DNA from 4 places in the Shinella sp. HY16 genome. Region 4 is predicted to be linked to each of the others. Evidence: predicted binding sites of a transcription regulator. Region 4 holds the regulator's gene; each other region holds the start of a gene.
The links. The regulator LexA, encoded in region 4, represses DNA repair genes until DNA is damaged. The targets are predictions, from matches to a motif close to TGTTCNNNNTGTGTTCNG.

Region 1: the regulator LexA is predicted to act here: its motif matches at 1,095-1,112, upstream of K0P03_RS34710 (LexA family protein).
Region 2: the regulator LexA is predicted to act here: its motif matches at 1,495-1,512, upstream of K0P03_RS19955 (YifB family Mg chelatase-like AAA ATPase).
Region 3: the regulator LexA is predicted to act here: its motif matches at 1,442-1,459, upstream of K0P03_RS33970 (ImuA family protein).

The regions. Positions count from the first base shown of each region.
Region 1 is NZ_JAHYXL010000009.1:101,380-103,579, forward strand. It holds gene K0P03_RS34705 (Y-family DNA polymerase) at 1-635, opposite strand, end outside; gene K0P03_RS34710 (LexA family protein) at 632-1,063, opposite strand; gene K0P03_RS34715 (hypothetical protein) at 1,239-1,586, shown strand; gene K0P03_RS34720 (hypothetical protein) at 1,621-2,199, opposite strand.
Region 2 is NZ_JAHYXL010000001.1:4,067,088-4,069,287, reverse strand. It holds gene K0P03_RS19955 (YifB family Mg chelatase-like AAA ATPase) at 1-1,361, opposite strand, end outside; gene gshB (glutathione synthase) at 1,625-2,200, opposite strand, start outside.
Region 3 is NZ_JAHYXL010000008.1:93,542-95,741, forward strand. It holds gene K0P03_RS33965 (Y-family DNA polymerase) at 1-544, opposite strand, end outside; gene K0P03_RS33970 (ImuA family protein) at 465-1,217, opposite strand; gene K0P03_RS33975 (SOS response-associated peptidase family protein) at 1,460-2,164, shown strand; gene K0P03_RS33980 (SOS response-associated peptidase) at 2,194-2,200, shown strand, end outside.
Region 4 is NZ_JAHYXL010000001.1:1,780,758-1,782,957, reverse strand. It holds gene K0P03_RS09105 (ComEC/Rec2 family competence protein) at 1-867, shown strand, start outside; gene lexA (transcriptional repressor LexA) at 861-1,586, opposite strand; gene K0P03_RS09095 (molybdopterin molybdotransferase MoeA) at 1,685-2,200, opposite strand, start outside.

The DNA of each region.
Region 1 (2,200 bases), on a different contig from region 4:
CGCGCATCAACGCGAGCCAGGTCGCCGGCCGTCTCAATGCCCAGGCCGAATAGTTTTCGCTCTGATGCCGATCCGACGCCCCAAACCTCCCCAACCTCGACGCAATCGAGCCAGCGTTGCCTAACGGCTGCATCTGTCAGGTCGCAGACGCTGCCAAGCTCCGGGTTCTTCTTTGCAACGTGGTTTGCGAACTTCGCCAGTGTCTTGCTCGGGCCAATGCCGACACAGGTCGGGATCCCGGTCCATTGCTGAACCGTGGACCGAAGATCGCGTCCGAAGGCGACGCGATCGGCGGGCCTGATGTCGGTCATATCCAAAAAGCTTTCATCGATTGAATAGACCTCAACATCCGGAGACCATTGCCGATAGATCGCATTCAGCCTGGCGCTCATGTCGCCATAAAGGGTGTAGTTGCTGGAGTAGACCGCCACATTATTGTCACGACAGAGATCGCGGATCTTGAAGTAGGGTTCGCCCATACCAATGCCGAGCGCCTTGGCCTCCGCCGTTCTGGCAACGGCGCATCCGTCGTTGTTGGACAGAACAATCACCGGCCGCTTTGCGATAGCAGGGTCAAAGACGCGCTCGCAGGAGCAATAGAATGAGTTGCCGTCAATCAGCGCGAATGAGGTCATCCCTTCTTCCTCGGTCGCAGCCAGTGGACGTTGCAAAGTGCGACACCCCAGATCTCGACTTCCGCGATCTCCGGAAGGTCGAACAGCGGCATGTCCGAATTCTCAAACATCAGCCGCGGACGACCACCCGTCATGCGCAGCCGCTTCAATGATCGCTCGCCGTGCACGGTCGCCACGACGATATCGCCATCGACCGGCCGCACGCTTCGGTCGACCACGATCAGATCCCCATGGAAGATCCCGGCGTCTCGCATCGAATTGCCGTCGACCTTCCACAGGAAGGTTGCCGGCGGGTTCCGGATCAGGAGCTTGGTAAGGTCGATGGACTCTTCGACGTAGTCATCTGCGGGTGATGGAAAGCCGGCGCATAACCCGTGGAGCATGAGAGGCACATAGATTTCTGCCTCGATTTTCAGGCCGGCGAGCATTCAATTCGATCCTTTCACGACTGGTAGCGAAAGGAACAAACAGGGAACACAGGGGGCATCAAAAATCAAGATAGAAAATTACGCGATCCTAATCTGCAGATCTGCAGCTAACGCGAGTGTCTGCATGGTGGTAGCTTTTGGAGGCGCTGTCACAGTGGAGAGGACGAGGATCACCATGACTGACGAAGTGGAGCACCTTTCAAATACCCTGATGTGGACCGTCGGCATGATTACCCAAGCTGGGCCGGACGATCTCAAGCGTGTGGCAAGGGCCTATCGAGAAGCGCAGGACCTGGTCTCGAAGATTCCGAAGACTGAGGAAGGCGCGCGCCCTCGCATCATCGCTTGCTTTCATCGATCGGACGAGTATCGCGCTGCAGACGATATCGCCTGCGTCGGATGGATCCTGACCGCAATCCAAGAGCGCGTGAACGAAGGCGATCTACGCGACTGGAGGAAGCTGCGAACGGTCGTAAGGCAGATGGTAAAGCTGCTGCAGGAGCCAGCACCTTCGCTTCACTGATATATGCCTTGCTGTGGCATCCAGTTGGCGAGCTTCAAGGTTTGCTCTTAGTTAAGCGACGAGCGGCAGCATAATTGTCGAAGTCCCGAAAATTCAGAAAACATGCTGCAAACAAGACAGCCGTCTCGGCCAAGAGCAGGAAGCCGATCAGGTACTGCGCGTACAAAAGTGCGGGTACAGCATAGGTCAAGGTTGCGACACCAACTGCACCCGGAATCAGCACCCACGCGGCGTAAAGGAACAATCTCCAGCCGTTGGACACCTTGCTACGCATCACAAACCATGTTCCCGTCCAAATTATATGCGGCCCGGCTTTTGCGCGTGCCCGAGCAACGCCCACTGCGTCGGTAGGGTGGTTTAGCAATGCCTTAATCTCTGGCACTGTTGCGTGAGATCCGAAGCTCTGCTCATAAGCGAGCTGCAGGACAGCATCCGTTTTTTCTCGACCAGAGAAGAACTTTTCTTCTGCCTGTATACGGGCAGCGTGCCGTTCCTTCCAAGCTTTGCGGATCTTCGTGCTCAATGTGAATAAAGCGATGAAGATGGCGACCGCCTGCATTAGCGAAGCGTTGCCGATTTCTTTAGCAATTGTCGATAGTTCCGGGAGCACCAAA
Region 2 (2,200 bases), 2.3 Mb from region 4:
AGCTGGAGGCCACCGGGATCGGGCTCCGCCACCTTTTCGACGAGCGCGGTCGAAGCACGCGCATTGCTGGTGACGGAGGCCATGCCGAGCCGGGCAAAACGATCGACCTGCAGGACGCGGGCACGGGCAACGCGGCGGGCGACGGTCTCGCTGGCCTCGGCAGCCATGGGGCGGATGAGGTCCGTCGCCGAAACGGCCGGCACGTCGATGCGGATGTCGATACGGTCCATCAGCGGACCGGAAATGCGGGCCTGATAGTCGCTCATGCAGCGCGGACCGCGGGCGCAGCTGCGGCCGGGTTCACCCGCCATGCCACAGCGGCAGGGGTTCATCGCCGCGACGAGCTGCATGGCGGCAGGGTAGCTCACCCGATGGTTTGCCCGGGCAATGATGCACTCCCCCGTTTCGAGCGGCTGGCGCAGGGCATCGAGCGCCTGCGGCGAGAATTCCGGCAGTTCGTCGAGGAAGAGCACACCATTATGGGCGAGCGACACCTCGCCGGGCCTTGCCCGCGATCCGCCGCCGACCAGCGCGGCCATGGTGGCGGAATGGTGCGGTGCACGAAAGGGCCGACGATCCGACAGCCGACCGCCGGAAAGCTGGCCGGCGATGGAATGGATCATCGAGACCTCCAGCAGCTCGCGCGGCGAGAGCGGCGGCAGGATGGCGGCAAGGCGCGCGGCGAGCATGGATTTTCCCGAGCCCGGCGGGCCGACCATCAAGAGGTTGTGGTTTCCCGCCGCCGCGACCTCCAGCGCCCGCTTGGCACTCTCCTGCCCACGGATATCGGCAAGATCCGGCAGGCCCGCCGCTGCCGTACGGATGGCGGGCGCCGGCCGGGACAGGACCTGCGTGCCCTTGAAATGGTTGGCGAGTGCAATGAGGCTGCGCGGCGCCAGGATGTCGAGATCGCCGCCGGCCCAGGCGGCTTCCGCACCGTTTTCCGCGGGGCAGATCAATCCCTTGCCGAGCGCATTCGCCCCCATGGCCGCCGGCAGCGCTCCGGCGACCGCGGCGATCGTGCCATCGAGGTTCAGCTCGCCGATGACGACGTAGTCCTCCAGCGCATCCCCCGGCACGGCACCGAGCGCCATCATGAGGCCGAGCGCGATGGAAAGGTCGTAGTGGCTGCCTTCCTTCGGCAGATCCGCCGGAGCGAGATTGACCGTCACGCGCTTCGGCGGCAACGAGAGGCCCGACGCGTGCAGGGCGGCCTGCACCCGCTCGCGGCTTTCGGCAACCGCCTTGTCCGGCAGGCCGACGATCTGCATGCCCACCTTGCCGGGTGCGACCATGACCTGCACATCGACGGGCACACCCTCGATGCCCTGAAATGCAATCGTACCGACCCGCGCCACCATGATTGCCCCCGCCCGCTCCCGCCGCGCCGCGCTTCATTTCGCGCAAGGCACCGCGACACGTTTTCGCCGAAAACGATTGCCGCAACCCCTTCTGGTTGCAGGCGCAAATCTGGCATGGAATCCGGAATGAAACAAGAACAATTATAGAACTTGCGAGGGAATTTTCCGCGCACTGGTTGTACTCGGTTGCAAGGACGGAACGAAGGCGGGACGTTCGCAAACGGAACGCCCCGCAACGGTCCTTGCCGCGGGTGGCAAGCGGCTCAGCGCTTGCTCTCGATGGCGTCCCAAAGCAGGGCGGAGATGTCTGCGCCGCCGAACTTCCGCACCTCCCGGATGCCTGTCGGAGAGGTCACGTTGATCTCTGTCATATAGTCGCCGATGACGTCGATGCCGACGAAGAGGAAGCCGCGCTCGCGCAGCGCCGGGCCGATCCGGGCGCAAATCTCCTTTTCGCGCGCCGTCAGCTCCGTCGGCTCCGGCCGGCCGCCGGCATGCATGTTGGAGCGGGCGTCGTGTTCGGCAGGCACGCGGTTGATGGCACCGACCGGCTCGCCATCGACGAGCAGGATGCGCTTGTCGCCCTTGCGTACGTCCGGCAGGTACTGCTGGGCGATGAAGGGTTCGCGGAACATCTGGCCGAACATCTCGAGCAGCGAGGAGAGATTGCGGTCGTCCTTGGTAGAATGGAAGACGCCGGCGCCGCCATTGCCATAGAGCGGCTTCAGGATCATGTCGCCCATCTCTTCACGGAAACGGCGGATTTCGGCGGGATCGCGGGTGATGAGCGTTGCCGGCATGAGGTCGGCGAATTCGGTGACGAAGATCTTTTCCGGCGA
Region 3 (2,200 bases), on a different contig from region 4:
GCAGCAGGGAAATCGGCAGACGATCGACAGCGCGGGCCGTTTCGCCCACCGGCACGACAACGGTTTCGCGTTCAATCGCGCGGGCGCAGGCGTGCGCCGCGCCCCAGGTGTCGGCGATGGCGACGCGGGCGGTGAGGGATTTGGCGCGAAACCGGTTCGCGGTGGCGGTCAGCATGATCTGCTCGCCGCCCTGCAGGTGGTCGGCGCCCTCCGTATCCATGACGATCCCGTCAGGGAGATCCATTGCGACGATCGGAGAATATTGTGCCAGCGCCCAAAGCGTGATGCGTTCCAGCGCCGCTGCGTCGGCCGCCGGATCGGCGTCGACAAGCATCAGGTCGCGGAAGAGCGCCTGTGCTTTCGCCGCCGGCATGCCCAACTTCACACCAACCTTCCGCGCTGCCGGATCGGCGGCCGCAACCCAGCGCCGGGAACCGCTCCGTGCGATGACGGCGATCGGCTGCTCAGCCGGCAGCGAGGGATCGGCCCGTCTGATCCTGTCGGTCGGCAGGTCCGGTAGATAGATCGATACGACCCGAGGCATCACAGGCTCCAACGATAAACTCAGCGCACTCGCCCGCTTTCACGCGCATCAATTCCAACAGCCAGTTTGCCCGACCGACGGTGGCGACTGGCAGCTCCTCCGAGGGGAGGACGCTCACCCGCCATCTGGTGGTCGAGGCGGTCGGCTGGCCAAAGTCGGAGGCTTCCGTCGGCCGACGCCAGCGCCGGACGACGATCGCCATCGCCCCGGTCTTTTCAGCGGCGAGCTGCAGCCGGCGGCTTGCCACCATCGGCAACCGCACCAACTCGGCGACAACGGCGCCCAGCCCGCCATAAGCCAGCGCCTGCTCGGCATTCGCGAGGACATCCTCCTCCTTGTCGCTTTCGACGAAATAGACGCGGTCGGGATGAAGCCCCGCCTGCGCAAGCGCCGGGAAAAACAGATCGGGCCGAGTCAGACACCAGACGATCGGCCCCGCCGTGCGGGCGGCGATGCCGGCGACGAACAGCGCGGCCGCGGTGCCATCGACGGCTCCGGTTCCGCCGCCCGAAACTTCATGAAGCGCGCCGTAGGCAAGCCCGCCGCCCGGAAGCGCCGCGTCGATCGCCGCCACCTGAAACGGCAACGAACCAGCCTTCCGCGACGCAGGGCTCTCCAGAGAGGCAATGCGTTCGCGCAGGTCGGTTATCACCCTGTTTCGGGCAGCATTCATCGTTCACGGACTCCAAGGCGTTCGTGTTGGCAAGCGACGTCATGTCGTTTCGGGTGCATTTGTTCTGTATCTGTTCCTCTCTCGAAAAAGAGTCAAGCCACCCGAAAATAGGAAAATTGTCTCCGATTTTTTCAGCAAGGGATTTTTGCTTGCGAATCATCGAGATGACGGCTCCCCCGGGACCGCAAAAAAGATTCGTCCCAATACGGCTAGAAGCGGCCAATTGTTCCTAATTTGTTCTTGTGGAGCGTTCGAGGACCAAACTGGACCGGAGGCTGGATTTGTCCCGGCTATATGCAACTTCGCGCACGGCTGAAGAGATTGTCGAGCATTTCGGCGTCGACGTCTCCTCGGTGACGAGCGTTCCCCCGGAGACCGTCGAGGGCACGCCCGGCCTGATCGTGCTCGAGAAGGATGGCCTCCGGCTCCTGAAATCCCTGACCTGGGGCTTTCCTCGTCAAACCGGGGAGATGCGCCATAGCGGAGAACCGCCAGGCCGCATCGGTCTTGTCGCAGATCTCACGAACCCGCTCTGGGATCGCATCATTGTCGATCAGAGATATCGGTGCCTGATACCGCTGACGCATTTTGCCAATCCTGATGGGGCCAAGGGCTCGAAGACGAGGACATGGTTCTCCCTCCGGCGTCAGCCATTGATGGCCTGGGCCGGTATCTGCCGCAACACGCCCGAGTTCGGACCGGTGTTCGCCGGCCTGACAATGGACGCGAACGACAGGATCAGACCGTTGAACGATCGGATGCCGCTCCTGTTGAAGCTGGAAGAATACGATCGATGGCTGCATGGATCGATTGAGGACGTCATCGCGTTCCAGTTTTGCGAGCCTCCTTCATCGGATGATTTCGAGGTTCTGCAAACACGAGATCGATGGCAGAGCGGCACGCCGCCTTCCAAGGCTTCACGCCACCGGGGCGACGTGTTTATCTAGACCGATGTCCGAGTGGAAAGGTTCGTCGCATGTGTA
Region 4 (2,200 bases):
TTCGCGATCATGGGCAAGGGCATCGAGTGGATGATCGCGCTGTCGACATGGGTTGCGAGCTGGAAGGGCGAGATCGTCACCGGCCGCATTCCCTCGATTGCGTTCCTGCTGATCGGTCTTGGTGGCGGGCTTGTCTGCATCCTGCGCACGCGGCTGCGCCATGCGGGAACGCTGCTTGTCGGGATCGGCCTCGCCATCGCCTGCTTTCCGGCTGGAGGTGCCACGCCGGAAGTGCTGGTGTCCGAGGATGGCCGCCTCGTTGCCATCCTTCGCGGCGAAACCGTCGCCACAAACCGGGCAAGACCGCCAGACTTCATCTATTCGCAGTGGCGGCGCGCCCTTCGGCTCGGCGAACTTGTAAAACCGGAGATCCGCAGAAGCGCCGGCTTGACCCTTGAAGAAGCCGTCAGCACCACGGGTGCTGCAGAAAGCCGAAACAAGCCCCGGCGCAGGGCCGACCGGCAGAAGGCGAGGGACGCCATGGCGTCCGCGCTCGCGGAGGCCCGGGCCGGCAATGGCTTCGTCTGCGAGGCAAAGGCATTCTGTGCCGCCGTCTCGCCAAGCGGCTGGCGGATCGTGACCCTCGACGACGTCGCCTTCCTGGGCACGGCCTGCGACGCTGCCGACCTCGTCGTCGTGTCCCTGGCCCTGCGGCTCAAGGCTTGCCGCTCGGGTGCGCGCCTGGTGACGGCGCGTCACCTGAGGCGAACCGGCGCCCTCGAAATCCACCCGGACGCCGAAGGCCTATCCAACATCTTTTCAGTTGCGCAGGTCACACCAGCCGTGGAAAGTCTCGACCGGCCCTGGGCCCGCCACCGCAGCTACGACTGGCGCACAGGCAGTTTCGATCCGCCGGGCGATCAGTGATAGCGGCGAATGAGGCCAACCAGCTTGCCCTGGATTTTTACCCGGTCCGGCCCGAAGATGCGGGTCTCGTAGGCGGGGTTTGCCGCTTCGAGCGCGATCGACGCGCCCTTGCGGCGGAAGCGCTTCAGCGTGGCTTCCTCGTCGTCGACAAGCGCCACGATGATTTCGCCGGGATTGGCGCTGCTCGCCGTGCGGATGATCACCGTGTCGCCATCGAGAATGCCGGCCTCGATCATCGAATCGCCCTTGACCTCCAGCGCATAGTGATCGCCGTTGCCGATCATCTCGGCTGGAACGGTGATGTCATGGGTGTTGTTCTGGATGGCGGAGATCGGCACGCCGGCAGCGATGCGGCCCATGACAGGAACGGAGACGGATGAGGAAACCTCGGCCATGGGCGTGCGCTGCGGCGGGGCGGCGACGGGAGCGGGGGGCTGCTTGCCGCGACTGCCCTCGATGACGGCAGGTGAAAAGCCGCGGCGCGGCTGCAGGCTCTGGGTATAGGCTTCGGGAAGCTTTATCACCTCGAGCGCGCGGGCCCGGTTCGGCAGGCGCCGGATGAAGCCGCGTTCCTCCAGCGCCGTGATGAGGCGGTGGATGCCCGATTTCGACGCGAGATCCAGCGCGTCCTTCATCTCGTCGAAGGAGGGAGGAATACCGGACTCCTTCATCCGTTCATGAATGAACAGGAGAAGTTCCTGTTGTTTCCGCGTGAGCATGGCCCCTCCACCGAGAATCGAGTGAAACAAATCCAGAACAGACACTATCTGTTCCATATGTGTTCTGCAAGGGGCTGCTGAAACAATAATAGTACTGTTCAGGCGGATGGTTCGCGCAGGAGAAGCACTGTACAGGGCGCGCCTGCAGGGGCCGCCGGAGCGTGGGGTGCGCGGACGAGAAGGCCCTCGGATGCGGCGAAGGCCTTCATCATGGAGGAATCCTGCTTGTCGAGGGGCGTGACGAGCAGGTCTCCGGCGGGGTCGCGGGCAATGCGTGCGCGAACATAGTCCTGCCGGTGGTCGTTCTCCTTGAGCGGCACGGCGGCGATGGCCGGACGTTCGCGGTTTTCCGCGGGAAGGCGGGCGAGGCGGCGCACGAGGGGAACGAGGAAGAGGTGCGAGCAGACGAGACTCGAAACAGGGTTGCCGGGCAGGCCCACGACGTGCACGTCGCCGAGGTGGCCGACCATCAGGGGTTTGCCGGGGCGCATGGCGATGCGCCAGAAATCGAGGTCCATGCCGGCTTCGCCGAGCACGGGCTGCACAAGGTCGAAATCCCCGACGGAGGCGCCGCCGAGCGTGACGAGCGCGTCGATACCGAGCGACAGCGCGTG